DNA from 3 places in the Streptomyces sp. NPDC051664 genome. Region 2 is predicted to be linked to each of the others. Evidence: riboswitches for the same ligand, from Rfam matches in the RefSeq annotation. Region 2 holds a riboswitch; each other region holds the start of a gene.
What was found. A riboswitch is a leader RNA that binds a small molecule or an ion and turns the genes downstream of it on or off. The one in region 2 is predicted to bind cyclic di-AMP.
Positions count from the first base shown of each region.

Region 1: another riboswitch for cyclic di-AMP. It lies ahead of ACIA8E_RS25170 (transglycosylase SLT domain-containing protein); the one in region 2 lies ahead of ACIA8E_RS19560 (transglycosylase family protein).
Region 3: another riboswitch for cyclic di-AMP. It lies ahead of ACIA8E_RS16455 (NlpC/P60 family protein); the one in region 2 lies ahead of ACIA8E_RS19560 (transglycosylase family protein).

Region 1 is NZ_JBITCU010000014.1:103,216-113,252, forward strand. Features, by position in the region: gene ACIA8E_RS25160 (DinB family protein) at 1-369, shown strand, start outside; gene ACIA8E_RS25165 (GNAT family N-acetyltransferase) at 428-1,042, shown strand; gene ACIA8E_RS25170 (transglycosylase SLT domain-containing protein) at 1,172-1,939, opposite strand; cyclic di-AMP (ydaO/yuaA leader) riboswitch at 1,944-2,129, opposite strand; gene dacB (D-alanyl-D-alanine carboxypeptidase/D-alanyl-D-alanine-endopeptidase) at 3,640-5,262, shown strand; gene ACIA8E_RS25180 (helix-turn-helix domain-containing protein) at 5,604-6,506, shown strand; gene ACIA8E_RS25185 (maleylacetate reductase and hydroxyquinol 1,2-dioxygenase domain-containing protein) at 6,739-8,700, shown strand; gene ACIA8E_RS25190 (FAD-dependent oxidoreductase) at 8,715-10,037, shown strand, end outside.
Region 2 is NZ_JBITCU010000009.1:249,985-260,021, reverse strand. Features, by position in the region: gene ACIA8E_RS19590 (class I SAM-dependent methyltransferase) at 1-1,120, opposite strand, end outside; gene ACIA8E_RS19585 (NAD(P)/FAD-dependent oxidoreductase) at 1,420-2,805, opposite strand; gene ACIA8E_RS19580 (exopolyphosphatase) at 3,433-4,374, opposite strand; gene ACIA8E_RS19575 (DUF501 domain-containing protein) at 4,371-4,979, opposite strand; gene ACIA8E_RS19570 (septum formation initiator family protein) at 5,050-5,520, opposite strand; gene eno (phosphopyruvate hydratase) at 5,623-6,903, opposite strand; gene ACIA8E_RS19560 (transglycosylase family protein) at 7,184-7,882, opposite strand; cyclic di-AMP (ydaO/yuaA leader) riboswitch at 7,886-8,056, opposite strand; gene ACIA8E_RS19555 (transglycosylase family protein) at 8,357-9,292, opposite strand; gene ACIA8E_RS19550 (cytochrome P450) at 9,398-10,037, opposite strand, start outside.
Region 3 is NZ_JBITCU010000007.1:228,869-238,905, reverse strand. Features, by position in the region: gene ACIA8E_RS16465 (M23 family metallopeptidase) at 1-1,133, shown strand, start outside; gene pcrA (DNA helicase PcrA) at 1,230-3,683, opposite strand; cyclic di-AMP (ydaO/yuaA leader) riboswitch at 3,941-4,107, shown strand; gene ACIA8E_RS16455 (NlpC/P60 family protein) at 4,106-5,260, shown strand; gene ACIA8E_RS16450 (hypothetical protein) at 5,356-5,709, opposite strand; gene ACIA8E_RS16445 (NlpC/P60 family protein) at 6,066-7,121, shown strand; gene ACIA8E_RS16440 (GNAT family N-acetyltransferase) at 7,178-7,939, shown strand; gene ACIA8E_RS16435 (response regulator transcription factor) at 7,980-8,675, opposite strand; gene ACIA8E_RS16430 (PspC domain-containing protein) at 8,659-9,957, opposite strand.

The DNA of each region.
Region 1 (10,037 bases), on a different contig from region 2:
CACCTGGCCCTCGTGGAGGACGACGTCTTGTCCCAGAAGCTGCTCGGGCGGGAGCCGGCTCCCCCGTGGGACACGGTGGACTGGGACGCCGATCCCGACTGGGAGTGGTCCTCGGCCGCCGGGGACACCCCCGAGCAGCTCATGGCGCTCTGGCAGGACACTGCGGTCCGCTCCCGCGCCAACGTCCGGCAGGCGCTGGCCGAGCATGGCGTCGGACACCTCGCGGCGTTCACCAACTCCCGCGGGCAGTCACCCAGTCTCCGGCGTCTGCTGATCGACCTCATCGAGGAGTACGCACGCCATGTCGGACACGCCGACCTCATCCGCGAATCCATCGACGGGCTCGTCGGAGAGGACCCGCCACGATGAAACCGACACTCTCGGACAGGCCGGTTCCGGTAGCGGCGGGGTGGTGATGATGTCAGGCATGGCCCAGCCGATCTCGGATGACCAGCTCGCTATCGTCCCCGCCGACGAAGCATCGTGGGACGACCTGCAGACGATCTTCGGCACCACGGACTATCCGTCCATGTGCCAGTGCCAGCGCTTCAAGATCAGGGGCTCCCAGTGGGGTTCGGTCCCCCTGGCCGAACGTGCCGAGCGCCTGCGTGAGCAGACCGGTTGCGGAAATGCCGGTGCTCCTTCGACAAGCGGTCTCGTCGCCTATCTGGACGACGAGCCGGTCGGATGGTGCGCGATCGAGCCCCGGACGTCCTACCCCCGCCTGCTCCGCGCCCGCGTCCCCTGGACCGGACGGCAGGAGGACAGGACCGACGACAGCGTCTGGGCCGTGACCTGTTTCGTCACCCGCAAGGGCTTCCGTCTGCGCGGCATCACGTACGCACTCGCGCGCGCCACGATCGGCTTCGCGCGCGACCGCGGGGCCCGCGCGATCGAGGGCTACCCGATGATCACGCGGCCAGGGGTGGAAATCACCTGGGGCGAACTCCACGTCGGCAGCCGTGACGTTTTCGCCGACGCAGGGTTCGTCGAGGTGAGCAGGCCCACACTCAGGCGGGCCGTCATGCGGATCGACTTCTGATGGTCGCCCGCGCGCCGCTGATCGCGGCGGTCGCGTGTGCATCCATCGGGCAGAGACAGGAACGGGTGGCGAGGCCCCCTCGGACCTCGCCACCCGTCACTCCTGAACCGGCATCAACGCAACCGGGCGTCAGTACGCCCCGAACACGTTGTCGATCGAACCGTACTTGGCGGCGGCATAGTTGCACGCGGCCGTGATGTTGGCGACCGGGTCGTAGGGGTCCATCGACGTGCCGGGCACGTGGTAGGCCTTGAACGTGGGGTCGATGACCTGCAGGAGCCCCTTGGACGGCGTGCCCTTGGCGGCGTTCGAGTCCCAGTTGTTGATGGCCTTGGGATTGCCCGAGGACTCGCGCATGATGTTGCGGTGGATGCCGTCGTAGCTGCCGGGGATGCCGTGCTGCGCCATGACGGCCAGCGACTCCTTGATCCAGCCGTCGAGGTCGTTCGTGTACGTCGCGGGCTTCACGGCGGCGGGAGTGGCACTGCTCGCGGCCGGCTTGGACTCGACAGCCGCGGTCTCGGCCTTGGCACCGAGGGTCAGCTTCATGCCCGGGCTGATCAGAGCGGGGTTGGCTCCGATGACCTCGCGATTGTCCTGGTACAGCTGCTGCCAGCCGCCAGTCACGGAATGCCCAGTGGCGATCTTGTAAAGGGTGTCACCGGCTATCACGGAATAGACGGAGGGCGTAGCCTTCGCGGCGGAAATTCCCTTGGCAGGGGCCGCAGCAGGCGCCACAGTCTTTGCGACGGTGGCGACGGACTGCGCCGGCGCTGCCGAGGCAGCGGTCGCACCGATCACAGGAAGTGCGAGAGCGGCTCCGCCCGCGCCCACGGCGATGAAGCCGCGAGTCAGCGAACCGGACTTACGACGACGGTGGTTACCCGTTGCGGGCATGATGCGTTCCTCTCCGGCGCCTACGAGGTGAGCTGTCGGGTTCAGGCTGGAGTTGCCTGGCCGTATGGGAATACGGCTTCACCCCTAGCCGTTCCGGATACCGGATCGGCTGCTTACCTGGGTCCCCCGCTCCTGCCGTACGTGAGTGGTCGGATTCCCGGACGGCGGCAGGATTCGGCGTTCCATCCGGATTGACGGTGACCGTAAGCGAGAAACTCCGACCTGAACAAGCCCCCACTTTTCGATCACAATTCATTTACAAGATCGAGTCGGGGAATTATCGGCAATCCATGCCCGCCCGCGAAGCCAAATTCCTTCGCGCAGAAGGGAACCGAGCGGTACGCCGTCGCGTCCGCGGTCCCGGAAAGTGACTCTCGCCACTTAGTCCGAAAAGGGCGATTTGCCCGACAGGCAGGACCTCGGCCTGTGCGAGTCATGCATTCGCCAGCAAAGAGAGCAATTTATCTCTATTGCCAAAATTGGGACATTCGAGACATTGGCGGGCGGCCGAGCGATGCCTTCGCCTCGTCGGGGCGGACGTCCCCCCGCGGGAGGCGACAGCGCGTCACGCATCTCCACCGGCTGCGGCGCACAGGCGGCCGCACTCCGGCCAGGTCGCGCAGGCTCACACGAACGACGGTCCCGATGGGCGCAGGAGGTGCCGCACGCCTTCGGCATGGCCGTCACGGTGCGCAAACGCCCTGCCCGCCCACCGGGGCCGTCCGGAAGCGCAAGCGGCGTGCCGGCGATGGAGGGCCGGGGGCTGATCTCCGTGTCGCTCTCGCCGCGAAGCATCGCCCGGCCCACCGGCTTGCTGCATACCGGGCGTCCGGACGAGGCGCATCGTGATCGCCATCGCTAAGGGATGTCGAGGGGCTCCGGCCGGATGAACCCGACGTAGCCTTCGAAGGCTGCTGAATCGATCTTCTTCAGCTTCTCAACAAAGCGGGCGAGCTTCGCAAGATCCCTCTCTTCATCCTCTTCGGACGAGTACCCCTTGGGCCCGTCCGCTTCGCGGAGGAATCAGGAATCGGTCACACGGCAGGCCGCAGCAATGCAGCGAGACCTCTGCTCGGCGTTGCGGGACAGCTCTTGATGACAGTCGACGCCTCGGCTGCTCATGCGAACCATCCTGATCCTGCGCGTCGAAACCAGCGGTGTGCGCACGCCCGCCCCGGAAGCAATACGGTAACCCCCCACTTGCCGCCCTGCGTTGATACAGAGATCGCTGGAAGAAGGGGAAGTGCCACGGAGTCGAGAGACGCACATTCCACCACTCGACTCCTTCCACCCATAATCCTGTCCAACTCGATCGATTCATCACAGGAGACGCCGTGTTGAATCACGCCCCGTAAGTCGGAATGAGCTCGCTACCCCTTGACGCCTGCTGTGTTCCCACATTGCGCGGCCCTCGTAATCGATTCGGCCCGGCATAAATTCCGTCGCGCATCAGGTACGTTGCGACGGAGCGGGGGCAGGGTGCATTCCGGGACGGTCGAATCAGTCAATGCCCCCTGAATCCTCATCAGATTCCCTCCAGATCCACCCTGTTCACTGCATGAACGGGCAGCTGTACCGGTTGCGGACAGGAGTAGGGCTCCGGTCCAGCTGCCTCCCCTTTGCACCCCGACCCGGTTGCCCCCGGATCCGAACGACGTAGGCCTTCCGCCTAGGATCCGGATGCCTGATCATCTCTTTCCATGCGCATGCCAACGATTCACCGAAGATTCCGCCATCGGGCGTTGCTCTGGGCCGTCGCCGCGAGCCTGGCACTCACCGCCACCTCAGGAGCCCCGGCCGGGGCCGACGCCCCGGCGCCCGGCCTGTCGCAGACCCTTGACCAGATTCTCAGCGACACACGGCTGAACGGCGCCCAGGCCGGAGTCGTCGTCAGGGACGCCGAAACCGGGCAGACGCTCTATCAACGCAACGGCGACGGCCGCCTGGTGCCCGCATCCAGTACCAAGCTTCTGACGTCGACCGCGGCCATGGCGCTGCTCGGCCCCGACTACCGGTTCAGCACCGATGTACTCGCGGACGGCTCCCGCCACGGGTCCGTGGTCCGGGGCGACCTGTATCTTCGCGGCACCGGCGACCCCACGATGCTGGCCGAGGACTACGACCGGCTGGCCGCCACGGTCGCCGCATCCGGGATCCGCCGGATCACCGGCCGACTGGTCGCTGACGACACCCGGTTCGACAGCAACCGGCTGGGCGCGTCCTGGGCGGCCGACGACGAGTCCGCCTACTACTCGTCGCAGATCTCTCCACTGACGGTGGCCCCGGACACCGACTACGACGCGGGCACCGTGCTCCTCTCGGTGACCCCGGGCTCCGCGCCCGGTGCAGCGCCCGCGGTGAAAGTCACCCCGTCCAACGACTACGTCCGCATCGACAACCGTGCCACCACGGTCGCCGCCGGTGAGAGTCGTACGATCACCGTCGATCGCATGCACGGCAGCAACACCATCGTGGTCAGCGGGAAGATCCCCGTCGAGAGCGCACCCGCCACGTCGTGGACCAGCGTCTGGGAGCCCACAGGCTATGCGACCGCCGTCTTCGCGGACGCGCTGGCCGCACACGGAGTGAAGGTCACCCGAGGGACGGTGCTGGGCGAGGCCGTTCCGCAAGGTGCCACGACACTGGCCTCCCATCCGTCGATGCCTCTGAAGGATCTTCTGACGCCGTTTCTGAAGCTGTCCAACAACAACCATGCCGAGGTGCTGGTCAAGACCATCGGTTACGAGGTGAAGGGCAGCGGCACCTGGTCGGCCGGGCTGTCGGCGATCGCCGACCACCTGCGTACCCTCGGATTGGACCCCGCTGACCTGCGTCAGATGGACGGCTCCGGCCTGTCGAGGATGGACGTGGTGTCCACCGAGCAGTTCACCGAACTGCTGGTCGCCGCACGCCATCAACCGTGGTTCCAGGAGTGGTACGACGCCCTGCCGATCGCCTGCGTGTCCGACCGGATGACCGGCGGGACGCTGCGCTCCCGCATGTGCGGGACCTCGGCTGCGGGCAATCTGCACGGCAAGACCGGCTCGCTGACCGGCGTCTCGGGGCTCTCCGGCTATGTCACGGACGCCGACGGCCGGAAGCTCGTCTTCAGCTTCGTCAGCAACAACTACGTCGCGAGCTCGGTCAAGAACATCGAGGATGCGGTCGGAGCGGCGCTCGCCGGCTACAGCGTGGAGGGCGCACAGCAGACGCAAGGTACGGCCCGGTCCGACCGTGCCTCGACCGATGCGCCCGCTGCCAGGGATGAGCAGTCCGGGCGCACCGACCTCGAATGCTCCTGGATGAAGCCTGTGAGCTGCTGAGCAACGGTAGGAGCGCTCCAGGACAGCGCACCGATCCGCGAGGCGCCGGCCTGGTCCGGCCGGAGGTCGACCGTGAGGGGCGGGGGCCCGCCCCGCCCCTCACCTGTTGCCGTCGCCGGCCTGCCCGCGCGGCTCAGCACACGAGAGGTGTCAGGGGTGCTGACGTCGGGTTTCAAGTCGGAAGGGGCCGCCGCGGCGGCGGCAACCTGTGCGACTCGGGCAAACGCTCGCCGATGGCCGACCGGATCAGTGGGCAGGCCCTGGCGGCCCGGCAGGGAATACATCACAATGATCCAACATTCAATAAAACTAATACGGCGCGGACCGCACGGGAGAATCGCATGGGACTTTCAACCTCGGGCGAAGCGATGCCTGAGCTGGGACTCCTCGACACCACTGGCATCCTGCGCCGGCCAGGGGTCAGCCCGGAGCGGACCAGCTCAGGACTGGGATGGGAGCACGTCTACGTCTCCACCCAGCGGGAACAGCCGTATCGCGCCACATTCGAGGCTGCACCCACCCACCTGCTGATCCTGCACCTGGGCGGCCCGGTGACCGTCCGGCGCCGCATCAGCCGGTCGATGCGGGCCCAGCGGATTCCGGCCGGGGGGATCTTCCTCCACCCCGCGGGCCGCGCGCTGGACGTGGAGCTCCAAGGGGGACTCGACACCGTCCACCTCTATCTCAGCGACTCGGTCCTGCAGGAAGCGCACGGTGAGGGCGGGACGGTGGAACTCGCCGAGGAGCTGGGCAGCTCCGATCCGCTGATCGAGCAACTCGTCCTGGCACTGGACGGCGTCGTGCGGCTCCGGGAGCCCTCCGCCCGTACCTACGTGGATCACCTTGTGGGCACGCTCGCTGCTCAGCTCGCCCGGGCACACGCGGCCGGCCGGCCCATGGACCGCGACAGCGCGTCATCAGGTCTGACGAGCCGACAGCTCATGTCCGCACGTGAGTTGATGGAGACACGGCTCTCCGAGCCGCTGCCCGTCGCCGAGTTGGCCTCGGCCACCGGTCTGAGCGCGAGCCAGTTCAGCAGGCAGTTCAGAGCCAGCACCGGTAAGTCACCCCACCAGTTCCTGCTCCAACTGCGGCTGGACCACGCACGTCGGCTGCTGCGCACCACAACGCTGCCCATAGCCGACCTGGCCGCCCACTGCGGCTTCTCCCATCAGGAGCACCTGACCCGCGTGATGCGCGCCAAGCTGGGCACGACCCCTGCTGCCTTCCGTCGGGCTTGCTGACCTTCGATTCCGCGCCCCGCGCCGCCGCATTCACTCCGGCCTGCCCCACCGCATGCGCACTGCTCCGCCTTCCGATGTGGCGCAAACCCGTCCGCGGCCCCTCTCACGACCATGGCGCCGCGCCAATCCGGCAGAAGATACGCGCGAAACGTGCAGGAAACGGGATGTCCACGGCCCCGACACTCGGTGGCAGACATCCAAGGACCCACGGCACATGCGAAGGCGGAAAGCGATGAGGAACTTCGTCCACACCTCCCACCCCTCGCGGGTCATCTTCGGCACGGGAACGGTCGGTCAGGTCCGCGACGAAGTCGAGCGGCTCGGCTGCTCCCGCGTCCTGCTCCTGGCCGGCCCGGCGGTGGCCAAGGCTGCCGCCCGTGTGCGTGACGTCCTCGGGGACCTCACCGTGGCGGAGTTCGACGGTGCCGCGATGCACACCCCGGTGGAGGTGACCGAGCGAGCGCTCGACGTGCTCCGGGAACACTCCGCCGACTGTCTGGTGGCTGTCGGCGGCGGTTCCACGACAGGGCTCGCCAAAGCACTGGCGCTGCGCACCGATCTCCCGCAGCTGATCCTTCCCACCACATACGCGGGCTCCGAGGTCACCCCCGTGCTGGGCGAGACGCAGGCCGGACGCAAGGTCACCCAGTCCTCGCCCGCGATTCTGCCCGAGACCGTCGTCTACGACGTCGAGTTCACCCGTGACCTGCCGGTAGGCATGTCGGTCACCAGCGGAGTCAACGCCCTCGCCCACGCCGTGGAGGCCTTGTACTCGCCGCAGGCGAACCCGGTGATCGACGGCATGGCGCTCGACGCGGTCGGCAGGATCGCCCGCGCCCTGCCGGCGCTCGTCGCCGAGCCGTCCGACACCGCGGCACGCGCCGACCTTCTGCATGCCGCATGGCTGGCCGGTACCTGCCTGGCCTCCGTCGGCATGGGACTCCATCACAAGCTGTGCCACACACTGGGCGGTACGTTCGGCCTGCCGCACGCCGAAACACACGCGGTGATCCTGCCGCACGCCATGGCCTACAACGCCCCTGCGGCCAGGGACGTCATGAGCCGGATCGCCGAAGCACTGGGTGTGGCGGACGCCCCGAGCGGGGTGTTCGACCTGATCGCCTCCGTGGGAGGCCCCACCTCGCTGGACCGGCTGGGCATGGCGCAAGCGGATCTGCCGGAGGCCGCGCGGCTGGCCGTCGCCACGCCGTACCCGAACCCCCGGGAGCTGACGTACCAGGGCATCGAGAGCCTGCTGCAGGATGCCTGGCGGGGCCGCCGTCCGGCAGCTCCCGCGGTGCAGGCTCCCCCGGCACGCGGTGCGACTGCGGACCTGGAGCGCCTGACCGAGCAGGTGGTGGCGAGCTTCGCCGACGCACCGGATCCGCGGGTCGGGCAGCTGCTCGGTGACCTCGTACGGCACCTGCACCACTTCGTGACGAGCAACGACGTCACCGAATCGGAGTGGCAGCACGCCGTCGACTTCCTGACCCGCACCGGGCAGATCTGCACCAGCACCCGTCAGGAGTTCGTGCTGCTGTCCGACACGCTCGGGGTCTCCAGCATCGTCGACCTGCTCACCAATTCGCGCACCCCCGAGACCACACCGTCCGCGGTGCTCGGACCGTTCTACACGGACGGCCCCCCGGAGACCGCACAGGGCGCCGACATCTCACGGGGTGTCGCCGGCACTCCCCTGTGGGCCGACATCCGCATCACCGACACGGACGACCACCCCCTGCCGGACGCCGTCGTGGATGTGTGGCAGGCCAACAAGGACGGGTTCTACGACGTCCAGCTGCCCGAGCGCGAAGGCCCGGTACTGCGGGGGCGCCTGCGCACGGACGACGAGGGACGGCTGCGCTTCTGGACGATCCTGCCGGCCGAGTATCCGATCCCGGACGACGGTCCGGTGGGGCAGATGCTCCAGGCCGTCAGCCGTCATCCCTACCGTGCTCCCCACCTCCACTTCATGATCTCCGCACCCGGCCACCGGCGCCTGGTCACCCAGTTGTTCGTGAAGGGCGGCCCCTACCTGGACTCCGACACCGTGTTCGGCGTCAAGGAGGGCCTCGTCATCGACTTCGCGCCCCGCACCGGCCCTACCCCGGACGGCCGCGCCGTCGACGGGGAGTGGCGCAGCCTGCAGTTCACCTTCCGCATCGCCCGCATCGCCGACGCACCGGCAAGCTGACGAGGAGCAGTCCCATGGAATCGACCCACTCCTACGACACCGACGTCCTTGTGGTCGGCAGCGGCCCCGCCGGCGGCTCCGCGGCCCTGCTTCTGGCCACGTACGGCATCCGCACCCTGCTGGTCACCAAGTACGGCTGGCTGGCCAACACCCCCCGCGCGCACATCACCAATCAGCGCACCATGGAGGTGCTGCGCGACCTCGGCGTCGACGCCGAAGCCACCGCGGCCGGAAGCCCAGCCGAACTCATGGGCGACACCGTCCTGTGCACCGCCCTGGCCGGCGAGGAGATCGGCCGGATCCGCAGCTGGGGCACCGGCCCGCACGCGGCGACCGAGTACGGCGCCGCCAGCCCCGTGCAGATGATCGACCTTCCGCAGACCTATCTGGAACCGATCCTGGTGAAGAACGCCGCGGAGCGGGGCGCCAAGGTTCGTTTCGACACCGAGTTCCTCAGCCTGGAACAGGACGCCGACGGAGTGACCGCACGGCTCCGGGACCGGCTGCGCGGAGACGAGTTCACCGTGCGCGCCCGCTATCTGATCGGCGCGGACGGCGGCCGCAGCAGTGTGGCCGAGCAGATCGGGCTGCCGATCGCCGGGCAGAGCGGCAAGGCCGGCAGCATGAACATCACCTTCAAGGCCGATCTCTCCCGGCACGTGGCCCACCGCCCGAGCGTTCTGTACTGGGTGATGCGTCCCGGCGCCCACATGGGCGGCATCGGCATGGGCCTGGTGCGCATGGTGCGGCCATGGAACGAATGGCTGCTGGTGTGGGGATACGACATCGACCAGCCCCCGCCCGCGATGGACGAAGCAACCGCCCGGGACATCGTCCACGACCTCATCGGCGACCGGGACATCCCCGTCGAGATCACGTCGAGCTCGCTGTGGACGGTCAACCACAGCTACGCCACGACCTACTCGGCCGGGCGCGTGTTCTGCGCCGGGGACGCGGTGCACCGGCATCCGCCGTCCAACGGCCTCGGTTCCAACACCTCGATCCAGGACTCGTACAACCTGGCCTGGAAGCTCGCCATGGTCATCCGCGGTCAGGCCGGGCCCGGGCTGCTGGACTCGTACACCGCCGAGCGGGCGCCGGTCGGCAAGCAGATCGTCGACCGCGCCAACCTCAGCCGCGACCAGTTCGGCCCGATCTTCCAGGCGCTCGGACTCGACGAGTACAGCGAGGAGGACGACATCGCGGGCGGCCTCGCCGCATGCCGCAGCGAGACGGCCGACGGCACCAAGCGGCGGCAGGCGCTGGAAGAGGCCATCCAGCTGAAGAACTACGAGTTCAACGCCCACGGCGTCGAGATGAACCAGCGTTACGTCTCT
Region 2 (10,037 bases):
GGGCCCAGTGCTTCTCCAGGTTGGCGACCCAGCCGCGCAGGGTGAGTGCGTAGTGTTCGCGGATCGACTCGACGTCACGGGCTTCGAAGCCCGCTTCCTCGAGCGTTGCGACAGTCCGGCCCACCGGCGCGAGTTCGCCGTCCGGGAAGACGTACGCGTCGATGAACTCGTCCACGTGGTACGCGGACTCGTCCTTCTCGGGGCGGCGGGCGATCTGGTGGTTGAGCAGCCGGCCGCCGGGCCTGAGCAGTGCGTAGAGGCTGTCTGCGTATTCGCGGTAGCGGACCGAACCGACGTGCTCGGCCATGCCGATCGACGAGATGGCGTCGTACGGGCCGTCCCTGACGTCCCGGTAGTCCTGGACCCGGATCTCGATCCGGTCCGTCAGGCCCTCTTCGGCGATGCGTTTGCGGGCGAACGCGGCCTGCTCGGTGGAGAGGGTCACTCCGGTGACCTGGGCGCCGTACTCGCGGGCCGCGTGCATGGCCATGGAGCCCCAGCCGCAACCGACGTCGAGGAGGCGGTCGCCCTCCTTCAGGGCGAGCTTGCGGCAGACCAGATCGAGCTTGTCGCGCTGTGCGTCCTCGAGGCTGCCGTCGTCCTCCCAGTAGGCGCAGGAGTAGACCATGGACGGGCCGAGGACCAGTTCGTAGAAGTCATTGCCCACGTCGTAGTGGTGGCTGATGGCCTCCTTGTCGCGGCGCCTGGTGTGGAGGGGGCCCGTGCGGCGGCGGACCTCCTCGGCGGGCGGGGGCGGGGGCGGCCAGGGCCCGGCCAGCTGCAGCAGGCCGCGGGCGGCGGCCCGCACCTTGGGGTCCCGGATCGGGTGGACGGCGTCCTTCGCGTCCGCCCCGCGCTCCCAGAGCAGCCCGGCCATCCGGTCCAGGGTCTCGTACAGATCGCCTTCGATGTCGAGTTCGCCCGCCACCCAGGCGCGGGCCAGGCCCAGTTCGCCCGGCTTCCAGAGCAGCCTGCGCAGCGCCCGGCGGTTCCGGACGACGAGTACGGGGGCACCTGGCGGTCCGGATTCACTGCCGTCCCAGGCCCGGATCCGGACCGGTACGGGTTCTCCCAGCAACTCCTCGGCGAGAGCGGTCAGCCGCAACGCGGCGTCTGCCATGGCGTACACCTCCGTAATGGTGTTTCCCAACGTGCCCGAACATGCCCAAACATGCCGTGAACCACGCCCTGCACCCGTGGTGCCACGACGAGGTACACCCCCGTCAACACTCTCCGGCGCCAACGCCATCCCGCAGCGGAGCAACGGATCGGCAAAATACCTGTAGTCCACATGCACTTACCGGGTCGAAGGGCCGGCCCCTCCCCGGGCACGCCGAAGGGGCCGCCCGCACCACGGATGGCGGACGGCCCCTTCGGGGTCATGCACAAGCTGCGCGGATGCGAGCATCCGCGATTGGACTAGGAGGCGTTGGCCTTCTCGCCCTCGGCCTTGGCGGCGGCCGGAGCCGGAGCCGGCTTGGCGGCCTCGTAGAACTCCTCGCGCGGCGTCTCCATGGCGCCGAGCGAGACGACCTCGCGCTTGAGGAACATCGCAAGGGTCCAGTCGGCGAAGATCCGGATCTTACGGTTCCAGGTCGGCATCGCCACGCCGTGGTAGCCACGGTGCATGTACCAGGCGAGACGGCCCTTGAGCTTGATCTTCACCTTGCCCATGACGATCATCGCGACGCCCTTGTGCAGGCCGAGACCGGCGACCGCACCCTTGTTGGCGTGGCTGTAGTCCTTCTGCGGGAAGCCGCGCATCCCGGAGATGACGTTGTCGCCGAGAACCTTGGCCTGACGCAGTGCGTGCTGGGCGTTCGGCGGGCACCAGGCGTTCGGGTTGCCGGCCTTGCGGCCGACCATGTCCGGAACCTGGGCGTTGTCGCCCGCGGCCCAGATGTAGTCGGTGCCCTGCACCTGAAGCTTCTCGGAGGTGTCCACGTGACCGCGCGGACCGAGCGGCAGGCCGAAGCGGGCCAGCGCCGGGTTCGGCTTCACGCCGGCCGTCCACACGATGGTGTTGGAGTCGACCTCGAGGCCGTTCTTCAGGACGACGTGACCGTCGACGCAGGAGTCCATGGAGGTCGAGAGGAAGACCTCGACACCACGGGACTCCAGGTGCTCCCGGCCCCAGGTGCCCAGCTTCGGGCCGACCTCGGGAAGGATCTTGTCGGCGGCGTCGACGAGGACGAAGCGCATGTCCTCGCGCTTCACGCTCGTGTAGTACTTGGCCGCGTCGCGGGCCATGTCCTCGACCTCGCCGATGGTTTCCGCACCGGCGAAGCCGCCGCCCACGAAGACGAACGTCAACGCCCTGCGGCGGACGTCCTCATCGGTCGTCGAGTCGGCCTTGTCCAGCTGCTCGAGAACGTGGTTGCGCAGGCCGATGGCCTCCTCGATGCCCTTCATGCCGATGCCCTGTTCGGCCAGGCCGGGGATCGGGAAGGTGCGGGAGACCGCGCCCATCGCGATGACCAGGTAGTCGAAGGGCAGCTCGTAGGCCTCGCCGACGAGCGGCGCGACCGTGGCGACCTTGCGGTCCTGATCGATGGTCGTGACGCGGCCGGTGAGAACCTCGGCCTTCGGCAGTACGCGTCGCAGCGGGACGACGACATGCCGAGGCGAGATGCTGCCGGCGGCGGCTTCGGGGAGGAAGGGCTGGTAGGTCATGTACGACCGGGGGTCGACGACCGTGACGGTCGCCTCGCCGTAGCGCATCTTCTTCAGAATGCGCCGAGCTGCGTACAGGCCTACGTACCCACCGCCTACTACGAGGATCCTGGGACGCTCCGTGGTGCTCATGCCATCGAGTATCCACCCCACCCGGGGGGCACGCTCGTGAGCCCCTTCACAAGGTATTCCCCACCCTCTGCTACACTCCGCCGCCCACGTGACCGAGGTCATGGCGGCGCGAGGGAACCACCGCGCCGGGGCGAACGTTGTTCACCGCTTGTGAGCAGGCTCTTGAGCCCCGCGAGCACCGTGGACCACCCCCTTCCCCCACCCCCTCGAAACACGCCCGAAACCGTGCCGCATGCACGGCGGGCGGGCCCGTCGGCGGACGTGGAAGCCCGTACGGAGCAGAAGTGTGGTCCGGAGTGCCGAATTCCTTGTGAAGAAGTTCACGAACTTCGTCGCGGCGTGTCTCCGGAGGGGGTCCGCGAAGGGTCCACGAGGAGCCGACGAGGGCTCAAAGGTGCAGGCGGGAGTGCGCATGAGCGCGACACCGGCCACGCTCGTACCCACCCCTGCCCGGCCGCCCGGCCAAGGGCTGTCCCGGTAATCCCTGGCGGGCGTACGACGACAGCTACGGCACCTCACGGCGTTGTCGGAACGCCCGAATACGCCCAGCACGATGGCGCCCCTCCGCCTCGCGATGCACCGCATCCGACGCCGCGCCCTGATCCACCAGGGATCACGTGACAGCCCTCAGGCGATCGACCAGCCGATTCCGTCCAGGATGTCGTGCTCGCTGACGACGACCTCGCGGGCCCCGGTCCGCTTCATCACGGCCAGCAGGACGAGCGCCCCGGAGGTGATCACATCGACGCGCCCCGGGTGCATCGCGGGAATCGCGGCGCGCTCGGCGTGGGTCGAGGTGACGAGCCGCCCGGTGATCTCCTGGACCTGCTCGAAGGAGATCCGCGAGTGGTGGATCGCCTCGGAGTCGTACTCCTGCAGTCCCAGAGCGATCGCGGCCACGGTGGTGACGGTGCCGGCGAGGCCGACGAGCGTGGCGGCCTCGGTGAGCGGGACGCTCTCCTCGGCGAGGTCCAGGGCGGCGTCGATGTCCGCGCGGATCGCGGTGATCTGACCCAGTGTGGGCGGGTCGGTGACGACACCGTCGCGTACGAGGTGGCGCTCCGTCATCCGTACGCAGCCGATGTCCACGGACCGCGAGGCCAGTACCCGGTCGCCGCCGACGACGAACTCGGTGGAACCGCCGCCGATGTCGACCACCAGATACGGCTTGGCGAGATGGTCCCGGCCCGCGAGCTCCTTGGTGGCGCCCTCGAAGGAGAACTGCGCCTCCTGGTCGCCGCTGATCACCTCGGGCTCGACGCCGAGGATGTCCAGCACGCCGCGGACGAACTCGTCCCTGTTCTCCGCGTCCCGGGAGGCGGAGGTGGCGACGAAGCGGAGCTTCTCCGCGCCGTGCTCCTTGATGACGGCCTCGTACCGGCGGCAGGCGGCGAAGGTCCGCTCCAGCGCTTCGGGGGCGAGCCTGCCGGTGCGGTCCACGCCCTGCCCGAGCCGGACGATCTCCATCCGCCGGTCGAGCTCGGTGAGCTCACCGGTGGCAGGGTCGGCGTCGGCGACGAGCAGCCGGATGGAGTTGGTTCCGCAGTCGATGGCGGCTACGCGGGTCATGGACGCTCCTGTCGTGATGCCTGGGGCTCCGCGCCGGACCCCGGTCCGGGGTCGCCGGACGGGGTTGATGTGCCGGCCTCGGCCGCGGGTTCGCACGGCGTCACGCACGGCCCCTTGCGCCACCACTCCGGCAGCATCGCAATCGCCTCGTCCCCCAGCGGATTCACGCCCGGCCCCGCCGCCAGCGAGTGTCCGACCAGCACATGCAGGCATTTCACCCGGTCCGGCATGCCCCCCGCACTGGGGAAGCCCTCCAGCACCTCGATCGCGTCACGCCGGGCGATGTAGTCCTCGTGCGCATTGCGGTACGCCGCCGCCAGCTCCGGGTCCGTGGCCAGACGCTCCGTCATCTCCTTCATGACGCCGTTCGCCTCCAGCGTTCCGATCGCGGAAGCCGCGCGCGGGCACGTCAGGTAGTACGTCGTCGGGAACGGCGTACCGTCCTCCAGCCGGGGCTGCGTCTCGACCACGTCCGGGTTGCCGCACGGGCAGCGGTGCGCGATCGCGCGCAGTCCGCGCGGCGGGCGGCCGAGCTGCTGCTGGAACGCGGCGATGTCCGCCTCGGTGGGCGTGGTGGATTCGGTCTGGGGAGGGGGCGTTTCCATGCCTGCCTTGGTTCTACTCGGGATGCTTGAACTGCGGTTCCGCAGAGGATCAGGAGAAAAGGAGAAGAGGTCAGTAGCGGTCGGCGGAGTCCACGCCGTCCCACAGGTTCGAGTGCCACGGCCGATCGGTCTCCTCCGACCCTCCGCTGCGCTCCTTGGCCGCGTCCGGGTCGACCACGATGTAACCGGTCTCTCCGGGGAGGACGTAGTGCAGATGCTCCCGGGCCAGCCGCCGGATGTACGCGTCGTCCTGGAGGCGCGCCTTCTCGTCGCGGAGCTCCTCGGTCCGCGCCTCCGCCTCCTGCGCCAGCCGCTCCTGGTCGGCGATCTCGTCGCGCTGCGACACGTACTGCCGCATCGGGTACGCGAGCGCCACCACCAGGGAGCAGACGACAAGGGCGAGGAAAGCGGCCCGGCCGGTGAGCCGGGAGCGGCGGGCCTGACGGCGGTTCTGGGACCGGTAGACGCGGGCGGCGGTCTGCTCTCCGAGCAGCCGCAGCCGGGTCGCGGTGGAGAACCGGTCCCGGTCCTTCGCGGCCATGTCTCCGCCTCCCCACTACGCACGTCCGTCCCCGCACACGGTACGGGACCGAGTGCGGGGACGGACGGAGGCCGGTGCCTTTGACCCGTGACGGGCCTGCGATCAGCCCTTGAAGCGCGGGAACGCGGAGCGGCCCGCGTACACCGCCGCGTCGTCGAGGATCTCCTCGATGCGCAGCAGCTGGTTGTACTTGGCGACGCGGTCCGAGCGGGCCGGGGCGCCGGTCTTGATCTGACCGCAGTTCACCGCGACGGCGAGGTCGGCGATGGTGACGTCCTCGGTCTCACCGGAGCGGTGGGACATCATGCACTTGAAGCCGTTGCGCTGGGCCAGCTCGACGGCATCCAGGGTCTCGGTCAGCGAACCGATCTGGTTGACCTTGACGAGCAGGGCGTTGGCGGAGCCCTCCTCGATGCCACGGGCCAGACGCTCCGGGTTGGTGACGAACAGGTCGTCGCCGACGATCTGCACCTTGGCGCCGAGCTTCTGGGTGATGACGTTCCAGCCGGCCCAGTCGTCCTCGTACAGCGGGTCCTCGATGGAGACCAGCGGGTACGCGGAGACGAGCTCCTCGTAGTACTCGGTCATCTCGGCGGCCGAGCGGGACTTGCCCTCGAACTCGTACTTGCCGTCCTTGTAGAACTCCGAGGCGGCGACGTCGAGCGCGAGCGCGATGTCCTTGCCCGGGGCGTAACCGGCCTCCTTGATGGCCTCGAGGATGAGGTCCAGGGCGGCGCGGTTCGACTCCAGGTTCGGCGCGAAGCCGCCCTCGTCGCCGAGACCGGTCGACAGGCCCTTCGTCTTCAGGACCTTCTTCAGCGTGTGGTAGACCTCGGCGCCCCAGCGCAGGGCCTCGGAGAAGGACTCCGCGCCGATCGGGGCGATCATGAACTCCTGGATGTCCACGTTGGAGTCGGCGTGCGACCCACCGTTGAGGATGTTCATCATCGGGACGGGCAGCAGGTGCGCGTTCGGGCCACCGAGGTAGCGGAACAGCGGCAGGTCCGAGGCCTCGGAGGCGGCGTGCGCGACGGCCAGCGAGACGCCGAGGATGGCGTTGGCGCCGAGCGAGCCCTTGTTCTCGGTGGCGTCCAGGTCGAACATCGCCTGGTCGATCAGCCGCTGCTCGGTCGCGTCGTAGCCGACGAGCTCCGGGCCGATCTGCTCGATCACGGCGAGGACGGCCTTCTCGACGCCCTTGCCGTGGTAACGGTTGGGGTCACCGTCGCGAAGCTCAATGGCCTCGAACGCACCGGTGGAGGCGCCGGACGGAACGGCAGCACGGCCGGTGCTGCCGTCGTCGAGGCCAACCTCGACCTCGACCGTGGGGTTTCCGCGGGAGTCGAGGATTTCCCGGGCTACGACGACGTCGATGGACGGCACGAGGCATCTCCTTCTGGGATATGACGCTGGTTGTGCAGGGTCGCTTTGGCCTTGCGCCAAGAGCCTAACCGCCTTGGCCCACTGCGTTCGGCGACCGCCCGTCTCCTGGGACGAAAAAGGACCCAAGGGCACCCGTAGACGGGCAAAATTCAGAAATCTACTGATCAGTAACCACAACAGTCGAACGGTGAGCGCAGAAACCCCGACCCGGCGCGTACGGGGGAATCCGCGCCGGGTCGAGGTGCTCAGGGAGGAGAGAGCTTTTCTGCTGAGGCTCGTACTACTTCGTCAGGTGGAGCTGCTGACCCGGGAAGATCAGGTCGGCGTCCTTGACGATGTTCTTGTTCAGCTTGAACAGCTGGTGCCAGCCGCCCTTCACCTTGTGCGCCTCGGCGATCTTGCTGAGCGAGTCACCGGCCTTCACCTTGTACTCGCCGTCACCCTTCGCGACCTTCTGTCCGGTCGGCGTGGTGACGGTCTTCGCGGCCTCGGGGGCGGTGCCGCGGTCCGAGCGGGAGGCGGTGGGGGCCTCGGTGTGCTCGGCCGGCTTCGGTGCGGCCGGCTTCGCGGCGGCGGAGCCGGTGTCGACGCCCGGGTCGACACCGTCGTTGGTCAGGTTGCCGGCGCCGGCGCAGCCCCAGGCACCCGGACCCTGCATGTCGAGGAGCTTCTCGGCGATGGCGATCTGCTGGGCCTTGGTGGCCAGGTCGGCCCGCGGGGCGTACTGCGTGCCGCCGGCGGCAGCCCAGCTGGACTGCGAGAACTGCAGGCCGCCGTAGTAGCCGTTGCCGGTGTTGATGGACCAGTTACCACCGGACTCGCACTGGGCGACGGCGTCCCACGTGGCGACGGAGGCGGCGGAGGCGCCCGTGGCACCCATCAGGGGAACGGCGATGGCGGCACCGGCGACACCGGCGAGCGTGGCCACACGGACGGCCTTGGACGGGCGACGGTGCTTGCCCTTGCTGTTCAGCAGCATGCAACTTCTCCTCACCGACGCCTACGAGGTGAGCTGTCGGGTTCGGGCCAAGTGAGTTGCCCGGTCGCATGTCCTAGCGTGCGACTTCACCCCAAGCCGGTCCTGACGGTCTTTCGACCATCGGGCCCGGCGCTTACCTGGGTCCCCCGCTCCTGCCTACGGCGCTTTACGCGTCTGTTCCCTTCGACCGACGGCAGGATTCGGCGTGACGGTCGACGGGGCCCGCGGTGCGAGCGGTTCCGACCGTAAACGCACGCAACCCCCACATTCAAAGACGGACATAACTGACAATCATCCCCTACCCACGTCCGGCCGTTCATCGTTTTCGCAGGTGGGGGGCAATGCGGACAGGCCTGGCAGACGAGACACGCCGATTAACGCAAAGAGACCCATGTCTCACTTACGCATAAGTGGACATAGGCCTCTGAACTACCCCGATTTCTGGGGTGATTTAAGCCGTTGATCAGACCGGTCTCACTCCGCCTTCACACCGAGATCGAGGCTCTGGCCAGGAAGAATGAGATCCGGGTCGTCGCCGACAGCACTCTTGTTGGCCTCGTAGAGCGCCGGCCATCCGCCATGAACCTTCTGTGCATCAGCAATCGCCCAGAGGTTGTCGCCCGGCCGAACGGTGTATGTGCCGTCGGCGGCCGAGTCGCGCGTGTCGCGCCCGTCGCTGTTACCGCGGGAAGCATGGCGGCCCGAGTCTCGGTCACCGCCCGGTCCCATGCCCTGGCTCACCTCGGGGGCCGGCGCGCCACGATGCTTACCGCCCGTCTCGCTGCCGGAAGAACCGGGCGAGCGGGACGAGTCGGTTGAACCCGACGTATCCGGCACATCGGCCGACGGCTCGCTCGATGCCTGGCCCGACGTCCGACCCGACGTCTCGCCGGACGACTTCTCCGACGACTTGGCGGACGACGACTTCGATCCGCCCGTGGCGCTCGCCTCGTCCGACGCCTCGTCGGACGGGTCCGCACTCTCCGTCGGGTCGGCCGACAGCAGGCTTCCCGGGTCGACACCCGGCAGCGTCCCGTCCACCGTGAGCCCGGAGATCACCGCGCAGCTGGGCCACGCCCGTGGCCCCTGGTCGTCGAGGACCTTCTCGGCGACCGCTATCTGCTGCGAGCGGCTGGCGAGGTCGGCACGCGAGGCGTACGCCTCGCCGCCGTACGACTTCCAGGTGTCCTGCGAGAACTGGAGACCGCCGTAGAAGCCGTTGCCGAGGTCGGCACTCCACATGCCGCCGCTCTCGCACTCGGCGACCCGGTCCCAGGTCGTGGCGTCGGCCGCGTGCGCACCGGCCGCGCCGAGCAGCGGGATGGCGATGGCAGAGCCGGTGACGCCTGCGGCGACGACGATGGCGGGTGCCTGACGAGGGCGACGGTGTCTGCCGTTCGCGGAGCCCATGGGGTTGCCTTCCGTGTGACTGACAAGTGACTGGTGAGTCGAACGGTGAACGTAGCGGCAGTCGAACGCTTGTCACAAGTCGATGCAGTACAGATCACGTGAAAGTCACGGAGTTGACAGAGCGTCACCTTCACCGGAGCAATGTCCGGGATGGAACTCCACGGGAAGAGTGCGCAGTCCGCGCATGATGAGCCCCCCGCGCCACCGCAAATCGGTAGGTTCCACCGCAAGGCGCAGGTCCGGGAGGCGCCTCAGGAGCGTGGCCAGCGCGGCCTGTCCCTCCAGCCGGGCGAGCGGCGCCCCCAGGCAGTAGTGGATGCCGTGACCGTAGCCGAGGTGCTGATTGTCACGCCGGGAGAGGTCGAGCGTGTCGGGGTCGGCGAACCGTTCCGGATCCCGGTCCGCGGCGGCGAGCACCACCAGTACGGGGTCGCCCGCCGCGATCCGCTGCCCGCCGAGCACCAGCGGTTCGGTGGCGAACCGCCAGGTCGCCAGCTCCACCGGGCCGTCGTACCGCAGCAGTTCCTCGATGCCGGTCTCCAGCAGCCCCGTCTCCCCCGCGTCGAGCGAACGCTGCAGCCGCTCCCGCTGCTCGGGGTTGCGCAGCAGGGCGTACACCCCGTTGCCGATGAGGTTGACCGTCGTCTCGAAGCCGGCGAAGAGGAGGATGAAGGCCATGGCGGCGGCCTCGTTCTCGGTGAGGTGCTCGCCGTGGTCGCTGGCCCGGATCAGCCCCGAGATCAGA
Region 3 (10,037 bases), on a different contig from region 2:
GGGCGACAGCCGGGACAGCCACCTACGACACCGGCGCGTACGACGCCACCGCCTGGAACACCGGCGCCGCGCCCGAGCACGATCAGCAAACTGCGCATACCGCGCAGGAGTCGTACGAACCCGAACAGACCGCCCGCGGCGCCCAGGAGCCGTACGAGGCGCATGAGTCGTACGAGTCGTACGCGGACCAAGGCTCCTACGATCCGTACGAGCCCTACCGCACCGCCGAGTTCAGCCTGCCCGACACGGACCTGCCCGGCGCCACCGGCATCGTCGACGACAGCGACGCTGACCGCGAGGACAGCGACGGCCTCGACACGGACCGCGCGGCGGGCCGCAGCGACGGCGACGTCCCCCGTCCCGTAAGCCGCCCCAGCACCCGTGGCGGCAGCCGCAGTCGGCGCCGCTCCCCCGCGAAGCGTTCCGCACTCCTCACCGTCGCCGTTCCCTCCGCCTGCGTGATGAGCGTCGCCGGTATCGCCGCCGCCTCCGTCGGCGGGCTCGGCAGCGGCGAGGAGAAGGACGACACGACGTCGATGGCGGCCGCCGATCCCGGCACCGTCAAGCCGGTCGCCGCCAACAACAAGCTGGACACCCAGCTCGCCAACCTCAGCGCCGACGCGGAGAACTTCGCCGACCGCGCCAGCCGTACCCAGGAGCGCATCGACCTGAAGGAGCGGCAGGCGGCCGAGAAGAAGAAGCGGGAGGAGGAGGCCGCGCGCAAGGAGGCTCTGCGGCCCAAGTTCCTCCTGCCGGTCGCACAGCACGGCCTCAGCGCCTACTTCGGCCAGGCCGGCGTCAACTGGATGTCCGTGCACACAGGCATCGACTTCCCCGTCTCGTACGGCACTCCGGTGATGGCCGCGACGGACGGCACCGTACGCACCCAGTGGAACAGTGCGTACGGGAACATGGCCATCGTCACCATGGCCGACGGCACCGAGACCTGGTACTGCCACCTCAGCAGCACCAAGATCCGCTCGGGCCCGGTCAAGGCCGGTGAGGTCATCGCGTTCTCCGGAAACTCCGGGAACTCCACTGGCCCGCACCTGCACTTCGAGGTCCGGCCCGGTGGCGGCGCGGCCATAGACCCGCTGCCCTGGCTCCGCAGCCACGGCCTCGACCCGACCTGAGCAGCCGCAAGGATCCACGGCGAGAGGCGGCAGGCGCCCTCCCGGTGGCAGGCACCCCGCGCCCGCCACCACCGCCGCCAGTGCCCCAGGGGCGTCCTAGAGCTTCTCCACCGGCGCGTATCGCAGCAGCAGTTTCTTCGGCCGTTCGTCCCCGAAGTCGACCGTCGCCTTCGCCTGGTCGCCGATCCCCTCGACCGCCGTCACCGTGCCGAGCCCGAACTGGTCGTGCGTGACCCGGTCCCCGACCACCAGCGTGATCGTCGGCTTGTCCGAGGTGCGCCGGGTCGCGAAACCCGAGGGGCCCGAGCGCGAGCGCGAGGAGGACAGCGACGACGTGATCCCCGACGTCGGTCCGGCCGGGGCCGCCATCGGTCCGGTCCGCTTCCACTGCAGATGCCGGTCCGGAATCTCCTCGAGGAACCGCGACGGCGGGTTGTACGAGGGCTGCCCCCACGCACTGCGCATCGCCGCCCGGGTCAGATAGAGCCGCTCACGGGCCCGGGTGATCCCGACGTAGGCGAGGCGCCGCTCCTCCTCCAGCTCCTTGACCTGTCCCAGCGCGCGCATGTGCGGGAAGACGCCGTCCTCCATGCCGGTCAGGAACACCACCGGGAATTCGAGACCCTTCGCGGTGTGCAGTGTCATCAGCGTGATGACGCCGGAGCCGTCCGTGTCCTCGTCGGGGATCTGGTCGGAGTCGGCCACGAGCGCGACCTTCTCCAGGAATTCGGCGAGCGTGCCCGCACTCGCGCCTTCCCCTGCGTCGGACTCCCCCCGTTCCTGCTCGAACTCTAGCGCGACGGCGGCGAGTTCCTGCAGGTTCTCGATGCGGGTCTCGTCCTGCGGGTCGGTGGACGCCTGGAGTTCCGCGAGATAGCCGGTCCGCTCCAGGACCGCCTCCAGCACCACGGCGGGGCCCGCGCCCGACTCGACGATCGTGCGCAGCTCCTCCATCAGCGTGTTGAACCGCTTGACGGCGTTGGCCGAGCGGGCCGCCATGCCGTACGCCTCGTCGACGCGGCGCAGCGCCTGCGGGAACGTGATCTTCTCGCGCAGCGACAGGGCGTCGATCATCGCCTCGGCGCGGTCGCCGATGCCGCGCTTCGGCACGTTCAGAATGCGGCGCAGCGGGACGGTGTCCTCGGGGTTGGCGAGGACCCGGAGGTAGGCCAGGATGTCCCGGACCTCCTTGCGCTCGTAGAAGCGCACGCCGCCGACGACCTTGTAGGGCAGGCCGACGCGGATGAAGATCTCTTCGAAGACACGGGACTGTGCGTTCGTCCGGTAGAAGATGGCGACATCGCCCGCCTTGGCGTCGCCCGCGTCGGTCAGCCGGTCGATCTCGTCGGCGACGAACTGCGCCTCGTCGTGCTCGGTGTCGGCGACATAGCCGGTGATCCGGGCGCCCTCGCCCGCGTTCGTCCAGAGGTTCTTGGGGCGGCGGCTCTCGTTGCGTTCGATGACCGCGTTGGCCGCGGAGAGGATCGTCTGCGTGGAGCGGTAGTTCTGCTCCAGCAGGATCGTTGTCGCGTTCGGGTAGTCCTCCTCGAACTGGAGGATGTTGCGGATGGTCGCACCGCGGAAGGCGTAGATCGACTGGTCCGCGTCACCCACGACGCACAGCTCGGCGGGGGCGTCGGCCGGTCCGGCCGGGCCCACCAGTTCGCGTACGAGCGTGTACTGCGCGTGGTTGGTGTCCTGGTACTCGTCGACGAGGACGTGCCGGAAGCGGCGGCGGTAGTGCTCGGCGACATCGGGGAACGCCTGGAGCAGGTGGACCGTCGTCATGATGATGTCGTCGAAGTCCAGTGCGTTGGCCTCGCGCAGCCGGGACTGGTACATCGCGTAGGCCTGGGCGAGCGTCTTCTCGAAGCCGTCCGCGGCCTGCCCGGCGAAGGTCTCCTCGTCGATCAGCTCGTTCTTCAGGTTCGAGACCTTCGCCGTGAACGACTTCGGCGGGAAGCGCTTCGGATCGAGGTCCAGATCGCGGCAGACCAGGGCCATCAGCCGCTTGGAGTCGGCGGCGTCGTAGATCGAGAACGACGAGGTGAAGCCGAGCTTCTTCGACTCGCGGCGCAGGATCCGTACGCAGGCGCTGTGGAACGTCATGACCCACATGGCGTTGGCGCGCGGTCCGACGAGCTGCTCGACGCGCTCCTTCATCTCGCCCGCGGCCTTGTTGGTGAAGGTGATCGCCAGGATCTGGCCGGGGTGCACCCCGCGCTCGGCCAGCAGATGGGCGATGCGGTGGGTGAGCACCCGGGTCTTGCCGGAGCCGGCCCCGGCGACGATGAGCAGCGGCGACCCAGCGTGCACGACGGCGGCGCGCTGCTCGGTGTTCAACCCGTCGAGCAGGGCGGCAGCGTCGATGACGGGGCGGTGGGCGCCGTCCCGGTAGTACGCGTCCCTGGGCGGCGGGGGCACGTCGAACACGCCCGCGAAGAGGTTCTCCGGCACCGCTTCGGGTGCGGAGTCCTCGGGGGGCGGCGGGGGCTCTTCCTCCGAGTGCTGGAGGCCGGCCAGGAAGCTGTCGTCAAAGAGGCTGCTCATCGCTTGACGAGTCTAGGCCGCCGCACCGACACCGTGCGGCCGCATGGCGAACCGCACCCGGCGCACGGGCACATACGGAGAGCGCACAGCCACACCGCGTAAGGGAGGAGGGGTCGCCCGGCCCGCATCCCCATCCCCGTCGCCAAGGTCACGAAAATGTATCGGGCATATCGAACATCAACCTTCACAGCAGCACCACGGGTTGGCTAGCGTGCTCGGTCGGGCGGCCCGTACCCCCTGAGGCGAACCACGCCGAGCGGGCTCCCGCGCCGAATCCGGGCTGCCCTCGCGGAAGTTCGGAGCCGGGGACCCACACGCATCACCGGGGTGAATCGGTCCATATCTACACATCCGGACCGTAGGGCAGCCTTCCGTTCCGCCCGAACCCGACAGCTAACCCGGTAGGCGGTCCACGGAAGGAGATGCCGGCCTTGGCGTCGCATCGCAAACCGCGCACCCGGGTGCGCTCCACCACGCCCGCCGTCGGGCTCACGACGGCCGCCCTGGCGGGTGTGACCCTGCTCTCCACGCAGAGCGCCACGGCCGCCCCGGCCTCGCCGAAGCCCAGCATCGAGGACGTACAGAAGAAGGTCGACGACCTCTACCGGCAGGCGGGCACCGCGACCCAGCAGTACAACCAGGCGAAGGAGGCCTCCGCCGCACAGCGGGGCAAGGTCGACGCGCTGCTGGACGAAGTCGCAAAGCGTGCCGACAAGCTGAACGATGCGCGCAGGACGCTCGGAAACTACGCGGCGGCGCAGTACCGCACCGGCTCCATCGCACCGAGCGCCACCTTCTTCCTGGCCGACGACCCGCAGTCGTACTTCGACCAGAACCAGCTGATGGCACGGATGGCGGGCCGGCAGCAGAAGGCGGTCACGGACTTCCGTACGCAGCAGGCCGCGGCGTCGAAGAAGCGCGCCGAGGCGACGAAGAGCCTGGAGACGCTCACCGAGTCGCAGGCCACGCTGCGGACCAGCAAGGAGAACGTCCAGAAGAAGCTGGGCGAGGCCCGCGCGATGCTGTCGAAGCTGACGGCCGAGGAGAAGGCGCGGCTCGCGGCGCTGGAGCGCAAGAAGGAAGCGGAGGCCAAGCGCAAGGCCGAGGAGCTGGCCCGTCAGCAGGCAGCCGCCAAGGCCGAGGCGGACCGCAAGGCCGAGGAGGCCGCGAAGCAGGCCGGAACGGGCGGCGATACGGGAACGGCGACCGGATCGGACAGCAGCGCCACCACGAAGGCCGACAAGGTCCTCACCTTCGCCCGCGCCCAGTTGGGCAAGCCGTACGTCTGGGGCGCGACGGGTCCGTCGTCTTACGACTGCTCGGGGCTGACCCAGGCCGCCTGGAAGGCGGCAGGCGTCGACATCCCCCGTACCACCTGGGACCAGGTGGAGATCGGCACACGGATCGCGACGGCGGATCTGCAGCCGGGCGACCTCGTCTTCTTCTACGACGACATCAGCCACGTCGGCATCTACAAGGGCGACGGCATGATGATCCACGCTCCGAAGCCGGGCGCGAACGTCCGCGAGGAGTCGATCTACTACATGCCGATCTACGGCAGCGTGCGGCCCGCGTAGCCGCGGCCCCGGACAGCAACGAGCCCCCGCCGGAAGGATCCGGCGGGGGCTCGCGCCATGAAGGACAGGGACCGGCCCGGGCGGCAGCGGTCGGCTCAGGTCCAGAGTGTCGCGATGAAGATGTTGGCGACCGTCAGCCCGCCGACCGCCGCGAAGGCGCCCTTCTCGACCTTCTCCTCGTCCCGCTTGACGTACACCAGCGCGAGGATCACGACCAGGACCGCCAGCTTCACACCGATCTTGATGTTGTTGACCGGCTGGTCGTCCGCCTGGTTGAGCCCGACCAGTGCGATACCGGTGACCAGCATGGTCAGCGCACCGTGCAGCATCGCCGGGACGAAGCGGGCCGTGCCCGCCCCCATCGCCTTCATCTGGGTCAGGAAGCCGCCCAGGAGTGCGGCGATACCGATGATGTGCAGCGCGACGAAGACATTGATGAGTACGTCCATGGGGCCGCAGCCTAGCCGGGGCCATAGCACCGCTCTCCGGCGAGGTGGGGGCTCCTTGGTGTTTCACTTATATCTGCACCAATTGCCTGACTTTGGTGCGTTTTCTCCGATCACTTGATGACATCGCCGCGCCAAATTCGGGCAATAGCCGTCATTACGACTCTTCCTCGTGCCCCGGGTTTAGCGTCCCTATCCAGGTGACCGGCTTCACCGGCGCTCCGCACCCGGGCGGCGGCCCGGTCACCCCGCCGAAGAGTCCGGCGGCGCGCGGCTCCCCCTGCCGGCGTCGCCGCCGGACCTCCGCGGGCCCGCCGGTAGGCCCCGACGGGCAGTCGACAGCAAGGAGCCCCGCCCCCGTGGCAGCGCATCGGAAACCCAAGCAGCGCCCGTGTACCGGCTCTGCTGCCCGCACCGCAGCCACCCTCGCGTTCGCCGGGGCCGCAACCGCTGCCGCCCTGCCGGGCGCCGCACACGCCGATCCGCAGCTCACCCCCGCCCAGGTCAAGGCCAAGGTGGACCGGCTGTACCACGAGGCGGAGGTCGCCACCGAGCAGTACAACGGCGCGAAGGAGAAGGCGACCGCCACCGTCAAGTCCCTGGGCGCGCTGCGCGACGAGGCCGCCCGCAGGACCGAACGCCTCAACGCCTCCCGCAACGCACTCGGTTCGCTCGCCGCCGCGCAGTACCGCACCGGAGGCATCGACCCCGCCGTACAGCTGGCGCTCTCCTCCGACCCCGACGAGTACCTGCAACGGGCCTCGTACGTGGACCGGATCGCTGACCGACAGGCCACCGAGGTCTCCAAGGTGCAGCGGCAGGTCACCGAGATCGCCCAGCTGCGCGCCGAGGCGAAGGAGGAACTGGCGGCACTGGGCACCCGCCAGGCCGAACTGAAGAAGCACCGCACGACGGTCAGGGCCAAACTGGCCGACGCCCAGCGGCTCCTGGACACCCTGTCGCCCGCGCAGCGCGCCGCGTACCAGCAGTGGGACACTGCACGCTCCGCCGCCGGCCACGCCGATCGCAGCAACCGCCGCGCCGGTGCCGCGCAGGCCGCCCCCAACGCCCGCGCCGCGGAGGCCGTCGCGTTCGCCTACGGGGCGCTGGGCAAGCCGTACGTCTGGGGCGCGACCGGTCCGACCTCGTTCGACTGCTCCGGGCTGACCCAGGCCGCCTGGCGCTCCGCCGGCGTCTCGCTCCCGCGCACCACGTACACGCAGATCAACGCCGGACAGCGGATCTCCCGCTCCGAACTCGCCCCGGGCGACCTGGTGTTCTTCTACTCCGGCGTCAGCCATGTCGGCCTGTACATCGGCGGCGGCCTGATGATCCACGCGCCGCACCCCGGTGCACCGGTCCGCGTCGCGCCGATCGACGAAATGCCCTTCGCCGGGGCGACCCGGGTGGCATAGGCTCCCGGCTGCCGCAGCCCCCGAGTCCCACCGGACCGGTCGAAGGAGACTCGCACATGCCCATGGACGCAGACGTCCAGAGCCACACCCGTACGCTCGCCCTGCGCTCCCCCGACCATCTGCGGATCGGCCCGTTCACCGTCCGCCACAACCCCGACTGGCAGCTGAAGTACGCCAACTACGCGATCCCGGACCAGGGGGCCGAGCCGACGGCGGCTGATGTGCAGGCGCTGATCGCCGCGTTCCGCGAACGGGACCGGATGCCGCGTCTGGAATATCTGCCCGGTGGGGCACCCGCGGTCGAACCCGCGCTGCTGGCCGCCGGTTTCACCGTCGAGAACAGGGCCCCGATCCTGGCCTGCGCCCCCGGCGACCTCCTGCCGCCGAAGCCGGTGGACGCCCTCGTCATCGCCGAACCGGCCACCGACGCGGAGTTCGACGCCGCCGCCCGCGTGCAGCACCACGGCTACGGCGGCACGGGCGAACCCGAGGGCGGCGAGGCGGCCTGGCTGCGCAACGCGGCAGCGGGCGGCGGCGTGGCAGCCCTCGCCACCGTGGACGGCGTCCCGGCGGGCGCGGGCGGCTGCTCGGTCCCCGTCGACGGCCTCACCGAACTGGCCGGTCTCGCCGTCGCCGAGACGTTCCGCCGCCGCGGCATCGGCGCCGTGCTCTCCGCCCACCTGACCGCGACCGCGTTCGCGCGGGGCTGCCGGGTGGTGTGGCTGGAGCCCGGCGACGCCGACGTGGAACGGATCTATGCGGGCATCGGATACCGCAGGATCGGCGAGAAGCTGAACATCTCGCTCGACCCCGCCTGAACACCACCGGAGTCTCGGCCCGCCGGAACGCTTCCGGAGTTCAGACCAGCCGTCGGGCCGTCGCCCACCGCGTCAGCTCGTGCCGGTTCGACAGCTGGAGCTTCCGCAGCACCGCCGAGACATGCGACTCGACCGTCTTCACCGAGATGAACAGCTGCTTGGCGATCTCCTTGTACGCATAGCCGCGGGCGATCAGCCGCAGCACCTCGCGCTCGCGCTGCGTCAGCCGGTCCAGGTCCTCGTCGACCGGCGGCGCGTCCGTCGAGGCGAACGCGTCGAGGACGAAGCCGGCCAGCCTGGGCGAGAACACGGCGTCGCCCTCCTGGACCCGGAAGACGGAGTCGATCAGGTCGGTGCCGGTGATCGTCTTGGTGACATAGCCGCGGGCGCCGCCGCGGATGACGCCGATGACATCCTCGGCGGCGTCCGAGACGGACAGCGCCAGGAAGCGCACCGGGTTCTCGACCGCGCCCATCAGCGGGGCGCAGCGGCGCAGCACCTCGACGCCACCGCCGCCCGGCAGGTGGACGTCGAGGAGGACGACCTCGGGGCGGGTCGCCGTGATGACGGTGACCGCCTGGTCGACGTCGGCGGCCTCGCCGACGACCTCGACGCCGGTCTCCTCGGTGCGGCCGATCTCGGCCTGCACCCCGGTGCGGAACATCCGGTGATCGTCGACGAGCACGACCCGTACCCGGCGCTCCGGGCCCCCGGTTGCCTCAGTGGTGTCCGTCATCGCTCGTCCTCTCCATCTCCAGCTCGACTTCCGTGCCCCCGCCGGGCACCGAACGCAGCCGCGCCGTACCGCCGTTGCGCTGCATCCGGCCGATGATTGATTCTCTTACGCCCATTCTGTCCGCCGGTACGGAATCCGGATCGAACCCCGGCCCCCTGTCCCGTACCGAGACGAAGACCGTACGGCCCTCGACCTCCGCGTAGACCTGCACGGCGCCGCCCTCGCCACCGTACTTCGCGGCGTTGACCATCGCCTCGCGTGCGGCCTGCATCTGGGCGGCGAGCTTCTCGTCGAGCGGGCAGTCGCCGACGACGACGACCTCAAGCGGGACGCCGTGCTTGTCCTCGACCTCGGCGGCGGCGCGCTTGACCGCTTCGGCGAGGGTCTCCGGTTCGTCGCCCTCGTCCTTGCCGGTGCCCTGGGGGTTGTACAGCCAGTTGCGCAGTTCGCGTTCCTGGGCGCGGGCCAGCCTGCGTACCTCGCCCGGGTCCTCGGCGTTGCGCTGGATCAGAGTGAGGGTGTGCAGCACGGAGTCATGGACATGGGCGGCGACCTCGGCGCGCTCCTGGGCCCTGATACGCATCAGGCGTTCCTCGGAGAGGTCCTGGGTCATGCGTACGAGATAGGGGCCGGCCAGCAGCGCGATGCCGGTGAGGACGGCGATCGCCGCGGTGAGGACATTGCCGAGCTGAGCCGCGGAGCCGCGTACCACCATGAAGCCGGCGAGACCCAGGCCGACCAGGGCGACCCCGGCCAGCCCACGGGCCAGATGCAGCACCCGGCGGCGGCTGCCGACCTCCATCCAGCGGGCCCGCCGGGCGTTGTCGGCCTGCCGCCACACCAGGACGGAGCCCGCACCGATCAGCAGCGTCGGCCAGATGTAGCGGTCGGCCTTGCTGCCCATGTCGACGTTGCCCACGAAGACGGCAGCCCCGATCAGCAGCGCTATGAGGGCGAAGACCTGCCCCTTGTCGGGCTTGCGGAGCCGACGCCGGCCGTCGGCTCCGGTCTCGAACACGGAGCGCGGCGCCTCGACCCCGCCGACACCGAGCGGGACGACGATCCAGAACACGGCGTACAGCAGCGCACCGAGGCCGTCCGCGAAGAACAGGCCGAGGAAGACGAACCGCACCCAGGCGACGGGCAGCCCGAGATGCCCGGCGAGTCCGCGCGCGACGCCGCCCAGCATCCGCCCGTCGGCGCTGCGGTACAGCTTGCGCAGCGGTGGCTCCTCCGGGTCGGCGCTGCGGGAGCTTGCGGCTCGGGGCGTGGCGGCTGGCATGCTCCGATCGTCACATGTCGGGGTGGGCGGCGGCATCAGGGTCGGCCCCCACTCGACCCTGAGACGGCCGGTAGTGCGGA